DNA from 3 places in the Kribbella sp. NPDC056345 genome. Region 1 is predicted to be linked to each of the others. Evidence: riboswitches for the same ligand, from Rfam matches in the RefSeq annotation. Region 1 holds a riboswitch; each other region holds the start of a gene.
The links. A riboswitch is a leader RNA that binds a small molecule or an ion and turns the genes downstream of it on or off. The one in region 1 is predicted to bind cobalamin.
Positions count from the first base shown of each region.

Region 1 (6,391 bases):
GCGGCCCGTGGGATCACCGAGATCGCGGTCGAGGATCCGAGTTCACTGGGATCGCGTCAGCACCTGGAGGAATGGCAACTCCGGACCCGGCCGATCCCGGTGGACTCCAGTGGACTGCAGGTCGACGTACTGCGGAAGTCGGGTGCGCGGGTGGTGATGGTGACTCCGGCCCACCACTTCCCGACCGGCGTCGTACTGGAGGGTGAGCGGCGGCGCGACCTCCTGCAGTGGGCCGCCGACGGTGGGCTGATCTTCGAGGACGACTACGACGCCGAACACCGCTACGACCGCCCGCCGATCCCCGCGCTGCGCTCGATGCAGACCGAGCAGGTGATCTACGCCGGCAGCATCTCCAAGATCCTCGCCCCCGCACTGCGGATCGGCTGGATCGTCCCACCGGCCCAGTACCGCGACGAGTTCATCGCCCTGAAACGCCGCGCCGACCTGGGCAACGCCGCCCTCCCCCAACTCACCCTCGCCCACCTGATGAACTCCGGCGAACTAGAACGCCAGCTCCGCTACGTCCACCGCCGCCACCGCACCCGCCGCGACGCCATGGCCACCGCCATCATCAACTACTTGCCCACCGCAACAGTCCACGGCGCCGCCGCCGGCCTCCACCTCACCATCACGTTCCCGTCCGGCCTCGACGACGTAGCCCTGGCCACCGCCGCCCTCGCCGCCGGCATCAAGGTCCACCCCCTCTCCTGGCACTGCCAACTCCCCCACGCCCCCGGCCTAGTCCTCGGCTACGCCGCCCGAACCCCCACCGACCTAACCCAAGCCATCCAAACCCTGTCCACCCTCCTCCCCTGATCCCCCTCACCACCGGGCGCCCACACCGCGCCCCCACCCCCGCTCCCCATCCAGTTGCGCAACGGCGGGCCGCCCAACCGCACGCCGCACCCCCACCCACAACCCGATGCGCGAACCCACCAAATACAGCTCGTCGGGCGACCCCCGGGCGAGATCGATCGGGCAGCCGGACATCTGATGGGTCGCCACCACGGCCGGCGCCCCCACCACGGCCGGCACCCACCAATGGGGTTGAGCCGGCAGGTGGCCTGTCGATTTGGTGGGTTCACCTACCAAATGGGAGGTTCTCGCCCCGGAAAGTCGGCGGGGAACCTCCTAGCCGGTGGGTGCACCCACCAAATGGGGTCGGCCTGAGGAGTCGGGGTCGGCCTGAGTAGTCGGGGTCGGGTGGCGGGGTCGCGTGGCGGGGGCGGGGTTGCGTGGCGCGGGGCGAGGTCGCGGGGCCGGGGGCGGGGTCGCGGCGCGGGGGCGGGGGCGCGGGGCGGGGGCGGGGGCGCGGTTGCGTGGCGCGGGGCGGGGCGCGGGGCGGGGACGGGTGGCGAGGGCAGGGTTATTTGTTGGGTGGGGTGGGTCTGGGGATGGGGAGGACTAGGGGGGTGTTGGTTAGGGGGTCGGGGATTATTTGGGCGGTTAGGTTGAAGACGGTGGCGACGGTGGTGGGGGTGATTACTTCGGTGGGGGTGCCGGTGGCTGCTATGCGGCCGTTTTTGAGGGCTATCAGGTGGTCGGCGTAGCGGGCGGCGAGGTTGAGGTCGTGGAGGACCAGGACGATCGTCTTGTGGTGCTGGCGGTTGAGGTCCTGGACGAGGTCGAGGATCTCCAGTTGGTGGGCCAGGTCGAGGAAGGTGGTTGGTTCGTCGAGGAGCATGGTGTCGGCGTCCTGGGCGAGGGCCAGGGCGATCCAGACTCGTTGGCGCTGGCCGCCGGACAGTTCGTCGAGTGAACGGTCGGCCAGGTCGGCGACGCCGGTTGCGGCTAGGGCTGCGGTGACGACTCGCTCGTCCTCTTCGGACCACTGGCGGAACCAGCGCTGATGCGGATGCCGGCCGCGACCGACCAGGTCGGAGACCGTGATCCCTTCGGGAGCGACCGGTTGTTGCGGGAGCATGCCGAGCTGGGTTGCGAGTTGAGCGGCACCGACCTTCGCCAGGTCGATGTCGTCCAGGTACACGGCTCCACCGCGCGGGGTGAGCAGTCGCGCGAGGCCGCGGAGCAGCGTGGACTTGCCGCTGGCGTTGGCCCCGACGATGACGGTGATCTGCTGCCGCGGGATCAGTACCGAGAGTTCGTGTACGACGGCGCGACCGTCGTACGCGAGGGTTAGTTGGTCTGCCCGGAGTTCGGTCATTGTCAGCCTCCCCGGCCGATGCGGTTGGCGCGAGCCATCAGGACGAGCAGGTACGGCGCTCCCAGGAACGCGGTCACGATGCCGACCGGCAACTGGGTCGGCGCGAAGATCTCCCGGGCGACGAGGTCGGATGCGACCACCAGCAACGCGCCAAGCGCACCGGCCATCAGCAGCCCGGCAACGCGTTCGGCCACCAACCGCCGTGCCAGTTGCGGCGCCACCAGAGCCACGAAGGCGATCGGTCCCGCGGCCGCCGTCGCCAACGCAGCCAGGGCAACCCCGACTGCGATCAGCAGTGCCCGGGACAGCTCCACGCGACCGGACAGGGTCCGCGCCAGGTCGTCACCGAGTTCCAGCAACCGCAGCTGCCGAGCGCCGGCGAGCGCCGCCGGCAACAGGACCATGAGTGCCGCCCCGATCAGCACGGCATGCGACCACGTGCGACCGGACAGACTCCCAGCCAGCCACTGCGAGGCACTCTTCGCGGTATAGATGTCGGCCAGCGTCAACAGGTACGCAGTGACCGAGCCAATGATCGCCGTCACCCCGATGCCGACGAGGACAAGTCGATAGCCGGAGACCCCATCACGATAAGCGAGCATGTACACGGCGGTTGCCGCAAGCAACGACCCCAGCAGCGCACCACCCGGGATCCACCCACTACCGAGCACAGTGATCATCAGTACGGCGGCCAGCGCGGCCCCGGCGTTGACCCCGATCAGGTCCGGGCTGACCAGCGGATTGCGAGCCAGCCGCTGGAAGATCGCCCCCGAAACGCCGAACGCCGTACCGACGCCGATCCCGACCAGAACCCGTGGAAGCCGGTTGTTGACCACAATGTCGTTGAGGATCAACGTCCCCTGGCCACTCAGGGTCTCCAGCACCAACGACAACGGAATCTGATAGTCGCCCCGAGTCAGCGAGAACGCGCCGACAGCGAGAGCCAGCACCCACGCAACAGTCGACCAGACCAGGCTGGAAACATCCACGCGCGTGGAGACCCGACCAACCCGAAGCGTTTTCACAGCGCCGCCAACCGACGACGGCGAACCAGCGCGATGAACACCGGCGCACCGATGACCGCGGTAATGATCCCGACCTGCAGCTCATCCGGACGAGCCACCAACCGCCCAACGACATCGGCAAGCAGCAGTACGGCGGGCGCCAGCACCATCGACCACGGGAGAATCCAGCGATAGTCCGCCCCGACAAGCGTCCGCGCCACATGCGGTACGGCGAGCCCGAGGAACCCGATCGGCCCAGCGATCGCAGTCGCCGTACCAGCAAGAACGACAACCGCCAGCCCAGCCATCACCCGCACCAACGTAACCCGCGTACCCAGTGAGCGCGCCAGCTCGTCACCCAGCGCGAGCTGATTCAGCGACCGCCCGAGAACCAACGCCAGAACGATGCCCACAGCAACAAACGGAACGGCCTGGCCGATCACCGACCCGGTAGCCAGCGTGAGCGACCCGACCACCCAGAACCGGAATTCGTTCAACGTCGACAGATCGAGCAACGTGATCGCCGACGTCACCGACCCCAGCAGCGCGGAGATCGCCGCCCCGGCCAGCGCGAGCTTCACCGGCGTCGCACCGCCCCGCCCGATCGCGCCGACCAGATAGACGACCACAGTCGCCACCAGCGCTCCACCCATCGCAAACCACACGTACCCGGTCAGGCTGTGCACACCCAGCACCCCGATCGCCCCGACCACGGCCAGCGCGGCACCGGCGTTCACCCCGAGAATCCCCGGATCCGCCAGCGGGTTACGCGTCACGCCCTGCATCAACGCACCCGCCAGACCGAGCGCCGCACCCGCCAGCAGACCAGCACCTGTCCGCGGCATCCGCAGATACCGGATCACGCGATCGTTGTCGCTCCCGGTGAAGTTCGCCAGCGCCAGGTAGACGTCATGCGCCCCGAAATACTGGTTCCCGACACTCAAGGACAGCAGGACGGAGACCGCGAGAACGGCGACGCACAAGAGCAGGCCGGCCGCACGCCACCTCATTTGAACAGGTCAGCGTGAATCGTCTTGGCGATGTCCTCGGTCGTATGCGCACCACGCACCCCGGCCGAGTGGTTCGCGAACAGCCACGGTACGACGTGTTTGTTGCGGACCGCCTTGAGATTCTGGAAGGCCGGGTTCGCGAGAATCTTGTCCACTTCGGCCTGTGACGAGGCCGGTGTCAGAGCCGCGTCACAGCAGCCGCTGATCAGGAGGTAGTCGGGGTTGCGCTTGATCAGCTCCTCGACGCCGATCTTCACGTTCCGCTTGGCCGTCAGGTCGGTGAAGGCGTTCACTCCACCGGCCTGCTTGATCAGCACGGTCCCGAAGTCCGGTCCGCCGGAGACGGTCAGCCCGCCGCCTTCCATCCCGGGCCGCAGAATCGCGACGGTCGGCTTCGGTGCGTTCTTCACCTTCGTCTCGACCGCGGCGATCCGCTTCTCCTGATCGGCGATCACCTCTTCGGCCCGGGCCTCGACCCCGAACAGCTTGCCGAGACCGCGCAGATCGGCGTACACGTTGTCCATCGTGACGCTCGCCGGATCGATCGCCTCGTCGCCCTTACCGTCCGCGGTCGGGCAGAGCGGGCTGAAGATCCAGGTCTGGACCCCGAGCTCGGCCAGGCTCTTGCGGCTCCCGAAGCTCTCGTCGCTGCCACCGCCGGCGCTGAACACGTCGTTGAACCCGGACAGCACGAAGTCCGGGTTCGCCGCGAGCAACTCCTCCCGGCTGGGCAGGTTCTTGTAGTACTTCGCCTTGGACTGAGCGCTCGCGTACTCCGGGAGCACCTCGGCATCCAGGTACGCCGTACCGACCAGGCGCTCGGAGATACCCAGCGCATGCGCCATCTCGATGGCCGGCTGGTACGCCGCGAACACGCGCTCCGGCGGACCGCTCACGGTGACGTCGATCCCGCAGTTCTGCACGGTGATCGTCGATCCCGGCGGACTGGCCGCGGTGGACGTGCCACAGCCGGCCAGCAGGCTCAGAAGAATGACAGGGACAACGGACTGACGCAGCACGGAACCGCTCCTCCAGCACCTCGTGGACGGATCACATGCCGTGGCCGGTCTCCTGGCTGACGGGACTCAGTTCACCGGCGGGTCTTCCCAGCGCAGGGCCAGTGACCTCCCTCAAGAGGGACTGTCGGTGAACTCCCGATCACAGTGGCGAGGGCCGCTCCGGCATCACACCGGCTTCCCGAGCACCACGGCGCGGCCACAGTAACACCCGCGAACCCGTCGCATGTACAGCAGATTCAGCGGTACCGCGAAATCATCGCGAGCGCGAACTGCGTCATCGTGTCCGGGTTGACCGCCCGCGCGGGCAGCGGCACCAGGTCGAGGAGTTTGCTCTCACCGAGCCGGATCGTGGTCCGCCCGGTCGCGGTGTCGACGTACCCCTCGTCACCCAGCGGGATCGACTGGGCGGTCGGCGCCTTCCGGATCGCCGCCATCAACGCCATGGCCTTCGGAGTACGGCGTACTGACGTGGACAGCACGCTGTTCGCGGAAACCCACCCGCAGACCAGGTCCCCGGCCTCGGTCTGACCGTCCCGCCGGAACAGTGTCGGCGAACCCATCACCCTGGCCGCGGCCGACGATCCCCGCTCGCAATCCGGCCGCGCGATCGTCGGCTCCGGCGCGGGCAGCCCACCCACCTGCCGGACCACCTCCTGCCCCAGTACGACGTACTTCGCGAGGGTCGCCTTCGGCCCGGAGACCTTGTAGAGGCGACCGTCGAACAGGAACACCACTGTTGTGTCGGTTCCGAAGCCGCCTTCGCCGACGACTGCAGGCTTGCCTTTGAACACCTTCTGCACCGCGGCGAGTGTGGCCTTCGTCGCGTCCTGCACCGACACCCCGACCCTCAGCACCGGTCCGTTCGGACTGGTACTCAGGCCGAGCTGACAGGTGTCATACGTCACCGGTACGCCGAAGTCGGCCGGCGGGGTCTTGGGCTGAATCTGCACGGCCGGTACGCCGAGTGTCGCCTGCACGAGCGGTTGATCCATCCGAACGCACACCGTCTCGGCGACCTTGGCGGTCGGCGGGGTACTCGATGGAGTGGACGACGGCGTCTGGGGAGGAGTCGTGCTGATCGGCACCAGCGGCGGCACGCTCGGTGCCGTCTCCTGCCCGGGGCCACCGCACCCACTGACGAGCACTGCGACAAAAGCGAGCGGCAGGATACGCATAGTGCGCCAAAGCCTACGC
Region 1 is NZ_JBHJQQ010000002.1:353,007-359,397, reverse strand. It holds gene ACFCV3_RS07415 (PLP-dependent aminotransferase family protein) at 1-816, shown strand, start outside; gene ACFCV3_RS07410 (ABC transporter ATP-binding protein) at 1,367-2,164, opposite strand; gene ACFCV3_RS07405 (FecCD family ABC transporter permease) at 2,167-3,153, opposite strand; gene ACFCV3_RS07400 (FecCD family ABC transporter permease) at 3,186-4,178, opposite strand; gene ACFCV3_RS07395 (ABC transporter substrate-binding protein) at 4,175-5,197, opposite strand; cobalamin riboswitch at 5,222-5,402, opposite strand; gene ACFCV3_RS07390 (hypothetical protein) at 5,434-6,372, opposite strand; gene ACFCV3_RS07385 (MFS transporter) at 6,386-6,391, opposite strand, start outside.

Region 2 (6,391 bases), on a different contig from region 1:
GATCGGCCGTTCGAGCGCTGGACGACCGCACATGAGCCCACGGACTTGGAGCGATCGGCGTGGTTGTAGAGCAGACCCGGGAAGCGGCCATCGACCTGCTGCGGAGTCTGAACCCGGAGCAGCGGGAGCTGATTCAGGCGGCCTTCGACACCCCGGACCACCAGGAGTGGACCTATCTGCCGGGGGAGCGGCCGGGGCTGCCGTTGTCCGCGCTGACACCGGCACAGCAGCAGCTGGCGCTCCGGCTGATCGCAGTGGGCTGCAGCGAACGCGGACTGGCCGATTCACTCGCCGTACTGGACGCAGAGGTGCTCCTGCGCGGTATCCCGGCGCTACCGGAGTCGGGGGACTGGGAGGGCACTGTCCTGGGTGGCCGCTACTACCTGCGGATCCTGGGCGACCCCGCCACCTTCGAGCCGTGGGCCTGGCGGCTGAACGGTCACCACCTGGCGATCCACCTGACACTGGTCGACGGTGCGATCTCTTTCACACCGTCGTTCATCGGCTCCAACCCAGCCGTCACCCCGTCGGGCCGCCGCTTCCTGGCCGGGGAGGGCGACCTGGGCTTCCAGCTCCTGCACGCCCTCGACGACAGCCAGCGCGCGGTCGCCGTCGTCTCACCCGACGCACCCGACGACATCCTCACCCGCCACGACCCGGTCGCAGACCCGTCCCTGCTGCACCGAGGCCTCGCATACGGCGACATGACCGCCGACCAGCGCCAGATCCTCAGCCTCCTGGTCGGCCAGTACGTCGGCCGCGCCGCCGGCCCCATCGGCCTCCAGACCTGGCAGGACCTGACCGAACAAGGCATCGAGAACCTCACCTTCGCCTGGGCCGGCGAAACCACCCCCGGCCTCGGCCACCGCCACTACTACTCCCTGGCCGCCCCCACCTTCCTGGCCGAGTACGACAACACCCAGGACAACGCCAACCACATCCACTCCGTTTGGCGCTCCCACCGCTCCGACTGGGGCACCGACCTCCTAGCCGCCCACTACGCCGCCCACCCCTAACCTCACCAGACCCGCCGCTCCGGTAGGTGATGTGTTCCGCATCCTGCCGGGTCGGGCGTCGGATAGGGTGCAGGCGTCAAGCGTCAGCTGTGCAGGAACCCGGTGTGAGTCCGGGGCGGTCCCGCCACTGTGACCCAGGTATTGGGGAGTCAGGAACTGCTGCTGCCGCACCTCCGGCCGGGGCGTGGATACCTCGAGGAAGGACCGGTTCAGCGTGCCTGCGAACCTTTTGCTGTTGTCTACTGCCGACACTGACCTACTGGCCGCGGCGGAGGCGGGGGCCGGCTGGAAGGTCGCGAACCCGGCGCGCCTCGAGCTGAACGAGCTCGCCCCGTTGCTGGAGGCCGCCCAGATCGTCGTGGTGCGGCTGCTGGGTGGTAAGCGGGCGTGGGAGGACGGGCTGGACGCGGTTCTCGCGTCCGGGAAGCCGGCGGTGGTGGTCAGTGGTGAGGCGGCGCCTGACGCGGAGCTGATGTCGCTGTCGACCGTGCCCGCGGGTGCGGTGACCGAGGCGCTGGCGTACCTACGCGAGGGCGGCGCGGACAACCTCCGGAACCTGGCCGGCTTCCTGAGCGACACCATCCTGCTCACCGGCGACGAATTCGACCCGCCTGCCGCGCTCCCGGCGTACGGGGTGCGAGGGACGTTTGCCGAAGACGACCGGCCGGTGGTCGGGATCGTCTACTACCGCGCGCACGAGATCGCGGGCAACACGGCGTTCGTCGACACGCTCGCGGCCGCAGTCGAGGCGGCTGGTGCGCAACCGCTGCCCGTGTACTGCGGGACCCTGCGCGGGCTCGACCCCACGAGCGATGAGAACGCCGGTCTGTTCGAGCTACTGCGGAAGTGCGACGTACTGGTCACCACGCTGCTCGCGGCCGGTGGATCCGTCGCCGCGAACGCCAGCGCCGGTGGTTCGGATGACGCTTGGGATGCCGGTGCGCTCGCGTCGCTCGACATCCCGCTGATCCAAGGGCTCGCGCTGACCTCGACCCATGAGCAGTGGCTGGCCAGTGACGCGGCGATCAGCCCGCTCGACGCCGCCACCCAGGTTGCGATCCCCGAGTTCGACGGCCGGATCATCACCATCCCGTTCTCCTTCAAGTCGTACGACGCAGATGGGCTGGCCCGCTACGCGCCGGACCCCGAGCGGTGCACCCGGCTGGCCGGGATCGCGGTCGCGCATGCCCGCCTGCGGCACGTCCCGGTGGCGGAGAAGAAGCTCGCGCTGGTGCTCTCGTCGTACCCGACCAAGCACGCCCGGATCGGCAACGCCGTCGGGCTGGACACGCCGGCCTCGGCGGTCCAGTTGCTCGGCAAGCTCGAGGAGGCCGGGTACGACCTCGGTGGGCTCGACCTCAGCGAGTTGCAGGGAGCTGACGGCGCCGACGGGCTGATCCACCGGCTGATCGCGGCCGGCGGTCACGACGTCGACTGGCTGACCGATGAGCAGTTGGCCTCCGCGGTGGCGACCATCCCGCTGTCGACGTACTCGACCTGGTTCGCCAAGACGCCGGAAACGTTGCAGGAGGCAATGACCGAGGCGTGGGGTGAGGCGCCGGGTTCGCTGTACGTCGACAACTCCGGACCCGAGCCGGCGATCGCGCTGGCCGCGCTGCGGTTCGGCAATGTCGTACTGATGATCCAGCCGCCCCGTGGCTTCGGCGAGAACCCGGTCGCGATCTACCACGACCCCGACATGGCACCGTCGCACCACTACCTGGCGGCGTACCGGTGGTTGGAGAACGCTCCGGCCGACGGTGGCTTCGGAGCGCATGCCGTCGTACACCTCGGTAAGCACGGGACGCTCGAATGGCTGCCCGGCAAGGGCATCGGGATGGCGGCCGACTGTGCGCCGGACGCCGTGCTGGGGAACCTGCCGATGGTCTACCCGTTCATCGTCAACGACCCGGGTGAAGGGACGCAGGCCAAGCGGCGCGCGCACGCGGTCGTCGTCGACCACCTGGTGCCGCCGATGGCGCGGGCCGAGACGTACGGCGACATGGCCAAGCTGGAGTACCTGCTCGACGAGTACGCGACCGTCCAGGCGCTCGACCCGGAGAAGGTGCCGACGTTGCGGGCGCAGATCTGGACGTTGATCCAGGCCGCGCAACTGCACCACGATCTGCACACTTCTGAGAAGCCTGATGACGAAGCCTTCGACGAATTCGTCCTGCACCTCGACGGATACCTGTGTGAGATCAAGGACGTGCAGATCCGCGACGGGCTGCACATCCTCGGTGGGGTCCCGGCCGACGAGGCCCGGATCAACCTGGTCCTCGCCGTACTGCGGGCGCGGCAGCTGTGGGGCGGTTCGTACTCGATCCCCGGCCTGCGGACCGCGCTGGGGGAGACCTTCGGTGTCGACGAGGCCGAGCTGCTCGCGAACCCCGGTCTCGCCGCTGAGCTGACCTCGTTGGCGACGCTGGCCGATCTTCCCGCGGTGAGTGGCGCCGATGGCGTCGACATCCTGGAGGCGGTCGCGCGCAAGCTGGTCGTCGCCATGGAGACCCTGAGCTGGGACGCTGCGAAGGTCCCGGTCGTCGTGGCCGAGGTGATCGGCCGATCGTCGGTCGGCGTCGAGGCCTCACTGACCTTCGCGGCGACCGAGGTCGTGCCGCGTCTGAATCGCACGGACGACGAGCTCACCAACGTGTTGCGGGCCTTGGACGGCCGCTTCGTCGAGGCGGGGCCGTCGGGTTCGCCGACTCGTGGTCTGGTGAACGTGCTGCCGACCGGCCGGAACTTCTACGCCGTGGACCCGAAGGCGATCCCGAGCCGGAACGCCTGGGACGTCGGCGTCGCGCTGGCCGACTCGCTGCTGGCGCGGCACAAGACGGAGACGGGGGAATGGCCGCGCTCGGTAGGCCTCACGGTCTGGGGTACGTCGGCCATGCGGACCCAGGGCGACGATCTCGCCGAGGTGCTCTGGCTGCTCGGTTGCCGCCCGGTCTGGGACGAAGCCTCGCGACGTGTCACCGGCTTCGAAGTTGTTGGTTTGGAAGAGCTGGGCCGGCCGCGGATCGACGTCACGATCCGGATCTCCGGCTTCTTCCGGGACGCCTTCCCGCACGTCGTTCAGCTGCTCGACGAAGCGGTCCGGACGGTGGCCGCGCTCGACGAAGATGCCGCCGACAACTATCTACGGGCTCATGTCAACGATGACGTTGCCGCGGGCAACGACGTACGGTCGGCAACGGCTCGGGTCTTCGGCTCCAAGCCCGGCTCGTACGGCGCCGGCCTGCTCCCGCTCGTGGACGCGCGGAACTGGCGCACCGACGCCGAGCTGGCCGAGGTGTACGCGGTCTGGGGCGGGTACGCGTACGGCAAGGACCTCGACGGCGCCGAGGCGCGCGGGTCGATGGAACGTGCGTACGCGCGGATCCAGGTCGCCGCGAAGAACGCGGACACCCGCGAGCACGACATCATGGATTCCGACGACTACTTCCAGTACCACGGCGGCATGATCGCGATGGTCCGGCACCTGACCGGTTCCAACCCGAAGGCCTATGTCGGCGACTCCGCCGTACCGGCGCAGGTTCGCACCCGAACCCTGGAAGAAGAGACCAAGCGGGTCTTCCGGGCCCGGGTGGTGAACCCGCGGTGGATGGCCGCGATGCGGCGGCACGGGTACAAGGGTGCCTTCGAGATGGCGGCGACCGTCGACTACCTCTTCGGGTACGACGCGACCGCGGGGGTGGTCGACGACTGGATGTACGAGACGCTCACCACCGAGTACGTCGCGGACCCGGAGATGGCCGAGTTCTTCCGCAAGTCCAACCCCTGGGCCCGGCACGGGATCGCCGAGCGGCTGCTCGAGGCCGCGCAGCGAGGGTTGTGGGCTTCGCCGAGTGACGAAGCTTTGGAAACCCTGCGGAACGCAGTCCTTGAGACGGAGGGTGACATCGAGGACCGCGGCTGATTGGGTGGAGGTATGGCGCGGATTCTGATCACCAACGACGACGGTTTCCAGGCTCCCGGGATCCGCGCGCTCGCCCCGGCGATCGCGGAGCTCGGGCACGACGTGCTCGTGGTGGCACCGCTCGACGACCAGAGCGGTGTCGGCTCCGCACGGGCCGGCCTGGTCGATCGCCCGATCCGGACGGTGACCGAGGACGAGCACGGGATCGCGTACTGCGGCGTGGCCGGCACTCCGGCCCTCGCGGTGACGCTCGCGACGCTCGGAGCGTTCGGCCCGGCGCCGGATCTGGTGCTGTCGGGAATCAACCGCGGGCACAACATCGGCATCCCGATCTTCCACTCGGGAACGGTGGCCGCGGCCCTGACGGCGGCCGGGCAGGGGATGTCGGCGGTCGCGATCAGCATCGACAGCGAGGACCCGGCGCACTGGCCGACCGCGGCGACGATGGCCGTCGAAGCACTCGGCTGGATCGCCTCCGAACCGGCCGGCACCGTGCTGAGCCTGAACGTGCCCGACCGTCCACTCGACGAACTGTCCGGCGTACGGCATGCGACGCTGGCGCCGATCAAGAACTCGCGCCTGATGAGTACGACGGCGCCGACGGGTGAGCCGATGATCACGCTGGAGCCGGACCGCTCCGACGCACCCCCGAACAGCGACAAGGCGTTGCTGCGGGCGGGGTTCGTCACCGTCACCCCGCTGGTCGGCATCCGCGCGCTCCCCGACGAGGACGCCGCCAACGCACTGGCGAAGCGACTGTCGTCGTACCGATGAAGATCAACGGCACCAACCTGTACGTCGACCAGTACGGCGACCCGGGTTCGCAGCCGTTGCTGTTCATTCATGGTCATGGTGGTGGTTACCACTGGACGCAGTGCCAAGGCTCACGTCTCGGCCGGCAGCTGCACGTGATCGCTCCGGACCAGCGTGGCGTCCTGCGCTCGGACCCGACCGACCTCGAGATCCGGATGGACATCCTGATCGACGACTTCGAGGAACTCCGCCGCCGGCTCGGCATCGAGCAGTGGGCAATCCTCGGTCACTCGGCCGGTGGCAACTACGCCGTCGAGTACGCCATCCGGCATCCCGACTCCGTCACCGCTGTCGTCTTCGACTGCCCCTGCTGGGACTTCGACGCCAACGACCGCTACCGCCTGCCCATCTTCGCCGACCTCTACGACGCCGCAGGCGACCCAGCCACCGCCGCCCGCTGCCGCGAACTCGCAGCCCTCCCACGCCGCATCACCCCCGACGACAAAACCTACGAACTGGCCTTCGACCTCGGCGAAGCCTTCCAGGACCTCTCCTGGTACGACCCGTCCCGCCGCCCCGCCTTCGAGCAACTGGGCCGCGACGCCGGTTTCACCGAAGAGATGTGGTCCCGCGCCTACAGCCACCTCCCAACCCTCGCCGACCTCTACACCTCCAAACTCGACCGCCTCGCCGACATCCC
Region 2 is NZ_JBHJQQ010000005.1:282,907-289,297, reverse strand. It holds gene ACFCV3_RS20120 (phosphoglycerate mutase family protein) at 1-69, shown strand, start outside; gene ACFCV3_RS20115 (DUF3500 domain-containing protein) at 60-1,016, shown strand; cobalamin riboswitch at 1,071-1,194, shown strand; gene cobN (cobaltochelatase subunit CobN) at 1,231-4,938, shown strand; gene surE (5'/3'-nucleotidase SurE) at 4,951-5,712, shown strand; gene ACFCV3_RS20100 (alpha/beta fold hydrolase) at 5,709-6,391, shown strand, end outside.
Region 2: linked by a shared signal. The riboswitch ahead of cobN (cobaltochelatase subunit CobN) and the one ahead of ACFCV3_RS07395 (ABC transporter substrate-binding protein) in region 1 are both predicted to bind cobalamin.

Region 3 (6,391 bases), on a different contig from region 1:
GCAGTTCGGGTGTTTCGGGTTGCACGAATGGGCCATGGTGTACCGGACGGACGCCGTACGGCATCAGAAGTGGCCGTTGCGGTTGGGGGCCGAGGGCACCGATCAGGTGGTCGAGTCGCACAAGATCGGCTGCTCGCACTTCGACGCCTTCCGGTTCTTCACCGACGCGGCCCGGCCACTGAACGTCCTGCAGCCGACCCGCGAGGCCCAGCCCCAGCTCGAGCAGGGCGGCTGCCTGCACGCCAACATGGACCTCTACAAGTGGGCCACCAAGCTCACGCCGTTCACGCCGAGCCCACTCGTCCTGGACTGTTTCGAGCTCGCCCGCGACATCCGCACGCTCGACATGCGCGCCTCGCCCTATGACCTGGCACCGCTGGGTTATGACCCGGTGCGGATCGAAACGACGGCAGGCAAGGCCGAGTACGCCGCCGCCCAGCGATCCTTCGCTCAGCGCGCCCGCCCGCTCCGCGAGCAACTCGTCGCCCTGTGCAACGAACTTCTCCACTAGTCTCCGTCCATGGGAAAGATCGTCGCGATTGCCTTCGGTGTGCTGCTGACCGCGCTCGGCGCCGTCTGGGCGTTGCAGGGCCTGGGGTATCTCAAGGGCAGCTCGATGACCGGCAGTTCGCTGTGGGCCATCGTCGGCCCGATCGTGGCCGCCTTCGGCGTCGCGCTGGTCTTCGTGGCGATCCGGGGTCCACAGAAACGCTGACCCGCACGCCGTCCGGGAGCCGTACCGGACGCGTGGTTCAATGCAAATCGTGACGAGCCAGACCACGGGGGCCCGGACCCCGGCCAAGGCCGCTTTGATGATCGGCGCCCTCGGCGTCGTGTTCGGCGACATCGGGACCAGTCCGATCTACACGATCCAGACGATCTTCAACCCGGGTGATCCGCACCCGGTGGAGACCGCCACCCAGAACGTGTACGGGATCATCTCGCTGATCTTCTGGGCGGTCACGATCATCGTGACGATCAAGTACGTGCTGCTGGTGCTGCGCGCCGACAACCACGGCGAGGGCGGCATCCTGGCGATGATCACCCTGATCCAGAACATCCCGCGCACGAGCGGCCGCCGGACGACGGTACTGCTGGCCGGGCTCGGCATCTTCGGTGCGTCGCTGTTCTTCGGCGACTCGATGATCACGCCGGCGATCTCGGTCCTGTCCGCGGTCGAGGGCGTGAAGGTGATCCAGCCCGGTCTGGACGCCTGGGTGGTGCCGATCACGGTGGTGATCATCATCGGGCTGTTCAGCGTGCAGAAGCACGGCAGTGCCCGGATCGGCCGCTCGTTCGGGCCGATCATGATCGTCTGGTTCGTGGCGATCGCCGTCTGCGGGATCGGCGGCATCCTCGACCACCCGACCATCCTCAAGGCGCTCTCGCCGACGTACGCGATCGGGTTCCTGACCGGGCATTTCGGCACCGCCTTCTTCGCGCTGGCGGCCGTCGTACTGGCGATCACCGGTGCCGAGGCCCTGTACGCCGACCTCGGGCACTTCGGCCGCAAGCCGATCACGCGTGCCTGGCTGTTCCTCGTCTTCCCGGCCTGCATCATCAGCTACCTCGGCCAGGGTGCGCTGGTGCTGGAGGATCCGAACGGCTACACCAGCCCGTTCTTCCTGCTGGTGCCCGAGTGGGGCCGGATCCCGATGGTGGTGCTGGCGACGGCGGCGACCGTGATCGCGTCCCAGGCGGTCATCACCGGTGCGTTCTCGGTCGCCCACCAGGCCGTCCAGCTCGGCTACCTGCCGCGGCTGCGCATCCAGTACACCTCGACCGAGACAGCCGGCCAGATCTACGTCCCGTGGGTGAACTGGGCGCTGATGATCGCCGTACTCACCCTGGTCTTCGCGTTCGAGACCTCGGCCGCGCTGGCGTTCGCCTTCGGGATGGCGGTCACCGGGACGATCGTCATCAACTCACTGCTGTTCTTCTACATCGTCCGGAAGCAGTGGCAGAAGCCGTTGTGGATGGTGCTTCTCGGTGCCGCCGTCTTCCTCACCGTCGAGCTGCTCTTCCTCGGCGCCAACCTGACCAAGTTCGTGCACGGCGCCTGGCTGCCGCTGCTGATCGCGCTCTCCGTCTTCCTCGTCCTGACCACCTGGCAGCAGGGCCGCCAACTCGTCACCGCGAAACGCGAACGCGAAGAGGGCCCGCTCCGCGAGTTCATCGACACCCTGCACGAGCGCCCACTCACCCGCGTCGACGGTACGGCGGTCTTCCTGAACCGCGGCAACACCACCGTCCCGCTGGCGATGCGCGCCAACGTCGAGCACAACCACGTCCTGCACAAGAACGTGGTGATCCTCTCCATCGAGACCCTCACGGTCCCGCACGTCCCCGCCGACGAGCGTGTCCTGGTCGACGACCTCGGCTACACCGACGACGGCATCATCCACGTCACCGCCCGCCTCGGCTACGTCGAGACCGCCAATGTCCCCGAGATTCTCGAACAAGCCGCCGCCCAGAGCACCGAGCTCACCGTCGACCCCGACGACACCTCCTACTTCCTCTCCGCCATCGAACTCAAACTCGGCGACACCACCGGCATGCCCCGCTGGCGCAAGCGCGTCTTCCTGGCCACCACCGCCATCACCGCCGACGCCGCCGAGTACTTCCACCTCCCCCGCGAACAGGTCGTCATCGTCGGCTCCCAGATCACCGTCTGACAGCGGGTTTGACTTTCGGGCCTCGCCGGGGAGAAACTTCGAACAGGTGTTCGAATGAAGGGTGAGGCCCATGCCGGAGGCGTTCGACTGGGAGATCCTGCATCGGCCGTCGGCGATGGCCATGGTGCGGGGGCAGCTGGGGTTCAGTTGGATGGTGCTGTCGGGGCGGTTGGCGCAGCTGACGGACGAGGAGTACTTCTGGCAGCCGCGGGGTGCGGCGCTGACCGTCGTACGGCGGCATTACCCGAGCCACTACCGGTCACTGGGGTCCGGGGAGTGGGTGGCGCAATGGCCGGACGAGCCTGATCATCGGGGGCCGCGGACGATCGCGTGGTTGATCGCACATCTGACCGAGACGTTCTTCGAGCGGTGGGAGTGGACGTTCGGGCCGCGGCAGCAGAGCCGGGGCGACATCACCTTGCACGGGAATGCGCGGGATGCGGTGGCCTGGCTGACGCACTGGGTGGAGGCGTGGCAGGACGGGATCGCGTCGTTGCCGGAGGATCAGGTGACGACGGTGGGGCTCAGCCAGGCGACCGAGCTGGACGCCGGCGAGCCGTTCGGGCACGTCGTGTTACGGCTCAACCGGGAGCTGATCCATCACGGATCAGAGATCATGACGTTACAGGATCTGTATGGCGTCGCGGCGTGAGAACCACAACATGTGCGATGTCCGGCGTGTCGGCACCGCTAGATCTAGTGGCTGCCCTAGAGTCGGTCGAGTTGGCGATCAGGGGAATCCGGTGCGAGTCCGGAGCTGCCCCGCAACGGTGAGCAGAGAGTTTCTGCGAGTCCGGATACCTGTCGCCGGCGCGTGCGCCGCCGGTGCACGCGGTCCGAGACCTCGAGGGTGGGTCGCAGGGCGAGACGACAGTTTTCCGGCCGGTGCTGTCCGTCCCGTCATGCGCTCATGCCTCCTGGTCGCGGTCCTCCGCACACGCAGGGAGAGAAGAGCTTCTGTGACCATTGCTTCCACATCCCGATCGGCTGCCGGCCCGGCGGACCGAGGGGCTCAGCTGACCGTCGTCCGCCGCGACGGCAGTACCACTGGTTTCGACGCGACCAAGATCTCGGTCGCCGTCACGAAGGCGTTCCTGGCGGTCGAGGGTAACGACGCCGGCGCCACCCACCGGGTCCGCGACCTGGTCACCGACCTGACCGGCCGGGTCGTCGAGGCCCTGACCAGTCGCGGTGACATCCGCCGTACCGTCCAGGTCGAGGACATCCAGGACCAGGTCGAGCTGGCTCTGATGCGCGCGGGAGAGCATCAGGTCGCCCGGGCCTACGTGTTGTACCGCGAGGAGCGGACCAAGGCCCGCACCCCCGCCGACCCGGCCGGGCTGGCCACCACCAAGCCGGTCGTGTCGGTCCGCCAGGCCGACGGGACCCTGGTTCCGCTCGATGTCGAGCGGCTGCGGGTGATCGTTGCCGAGGCTGCCGCCGGGCTGGACTCCGTCGACCCCGAGCAGATCCTCGACGAGACGATCGGCTCCTGTTACGACGGGATCGCCCAGCACGAGGTCGAGCTGGCCCTGGTGATGGCCGCCCGGTCGTACGTCGAGACCGAGCCGCAGTACAGCTATGCCGCGTCCCGCCTGCTGCTGGACCAGATCCGCCGCGAGGCGCTCGGCCGGGTGCACGGCGAGCCCCGGCAGGCCAGCCAGGCCGACATGGCCACGGCGTACGCCGAATACTTCCCGCGCTACATCGCGACCGGGATCGAGGCCGGTCTGCTCGACCCCGAGCTGGCCACCTTCGACCTCGACCGGCTGTCGGCGGCGATCCGGCCCGAGCGCGACCTGGACTTCGCTTTCCTCGGTCTGCAGACGCTGTACGACCGTTACCTGCTGCACATCGACAAGACCCGCTTCGAGCTGCCGCAGGCGTTCTTCCTGCGGGTCGCGATGGGGATGGCTCTGCGCGAGGAGGACCGCGAGGGCCGGGCGATCCAGTTCTACGAGTTGCTCAGCTCGTTCCGGTTCATGTCGTCGACGCCGACCCTGTTCAACTCCGGTACGACGCGCCCGCAGCTGAGCTCGTGCTTCCTGACCACGGTCGACGACGACCTGGCCGGCATCTTCGCCGGGATCCGCAACAACGCCCTGCTCGCCAAGTACTCCGGCGGACTGGGCAACGACTGGACCCCAGTCCGCGGGATCGGCGCCAAGATCCGCGGCACCAACGGTGAGTCGCAGGGCGTCGTACCGTTCCTGAAGATCGCCAACGACACGGCCGTGGCAGTCAATCAAGGCGGGAAACGCAAGGGCGCGGTCTGCGCGTACCTCGAGACCTGGCACATGGATATCGAGGAGTTCCTCGACCTGCGCAAGAACACCGGTGACGAGCGCCGCCGTACCCATGACATGAACACGGCCAACTGGGTGCCGGACCTGTTCCTGCAGCGGGTCGAGGCCGACGGGCAGTGGACGCTGTTCTCCCCCGACGAGGTCCCGGACCTGCACGACCTGTTCGGCGATGCGTTCCTGACGGCGTACGAGAAGTACGAGGCGGCCGCCGACCGCGGCGAGATCCGGGTGTTCCGCCGGGTCCGCGCGGTCGAGCTGTGGCGCCGGATGCTGACCGTGCTGTTCGAGACCGGCCACCCGTGGATCACCTTCAAGGACCCGTGCAACCTGCGCTCGCCGCAGCAGCACAACGGCGTCGTCCACTCGTCGAATCTGTGCACCGAGATCACGCTGAACACGACGGTCGAGGAGACCGCGGTCTGCAACCTGGGCTCGGTCAACCTGGTCGCACACCTGACCGAGTCCGGTCTCGACGCCGACCTGCTCCGCGACACGGTGAAGACCGCGGTCCGGATGCTCGACAACGTCATCGACGTGAACTTCTACACCACGCCGGAGTCGGAGCGCGCCAATCAGCGGCACCGCCCGGTCGGCCTCGGCCTGATGGGTTTCGCCGACGCGCTCTTCTCGTTGCGCATCCCGTACTCGTCCGAGGCGGCCGTCGCGTTCGCCGACAGCTCGATGGAGGCGATCAGCTACCACGCAATCGAGGCGTCCAGCGATCTCGCCGCCGAGCGCGGCCGCTACTCGACGTACGACGGTTCGCTGTGGAGCCAGGGTGTGTTGCCGATCGACTCGCTGGAGCTGCTGCGGTCGGCGCGCAACGGTGACGTGATCCTGGACGTCACCACGACACTCGACTGGGACGCGCTGCGGACCAAGGTGCTGCGCAACGGCATGCGGAACTCCAACGTGATGGCGATCGCGCCGACAGCGACGATCTCCAACATCTGCGGGGTCAGCCAGTCGATCGAACCGGCGTACAGCAACCTGTTCGTGAAGTCGAACATGTCCGGTGAGTTCACGGTCGCGAACCCGTACCTGGTCGACGACCTGAAGGCGCGCGGGCTGTGGGACCAGGTGATGGTCTCCGATCTCAAGTACCACGACGGCATCCTGGAGAACATCGACCGGATCCCGGCTGATCTCCGCGAGCTGTACGCGACGGCGTTCGAGATCGACCCGCTGTGGCTGATCAAGGCCGCGTCGCGCCGGCAGAAGTGGATCGACCAGGCCCAGTCGCTGAACCTGTACATGGCCTCCCCGTCCGGGAAGGCCCTCGACGAGCTCTACCGGAACGCGTGGCGCTACGGGTTAAAGACGACGTACTACCTGCGTTCGCAGTCGAAGACCCATGTGGAGAAGTCGACACTGCAGGGCACCGACGGACGGCTGAACGCCGTCGCCGCC
Region 3 is NZ_JBHJQQ010000009.1:174,756-181,146, reverse strand. It holds gene ACFCV3_RS29835 (3-methyladenine DNA glycosylase) at 1-511, shown strand, start outside; gene ACFCV3_RS29830 (hypothetical protein) at 521-715, shown strand; gene ACFCV3_RS29825 (potassium transporter Kup) at 765-2,675, shown strand; gene ACFCV3_RS29820 (DinB family protein) at 2,746-3,327, shown strand; cobalamin riboswitch at 3,374-3,499, shown strand; gene ACFCV3_RS29815 (ribonucleoside-diphosphate reductase subunit alpha) at 3,635-6,391, shown strand, end outside.
Region 3: linked by a shared signal. The riboswitch ahead of ACFCV3_RS29815 (ribonucleoside-diphosphate reductase subunit alpha) and the one ahead of ACFCV3_RS07395 (ABC transporter substrate-binding protein) in region 1 are both predicted to bind cobalamin.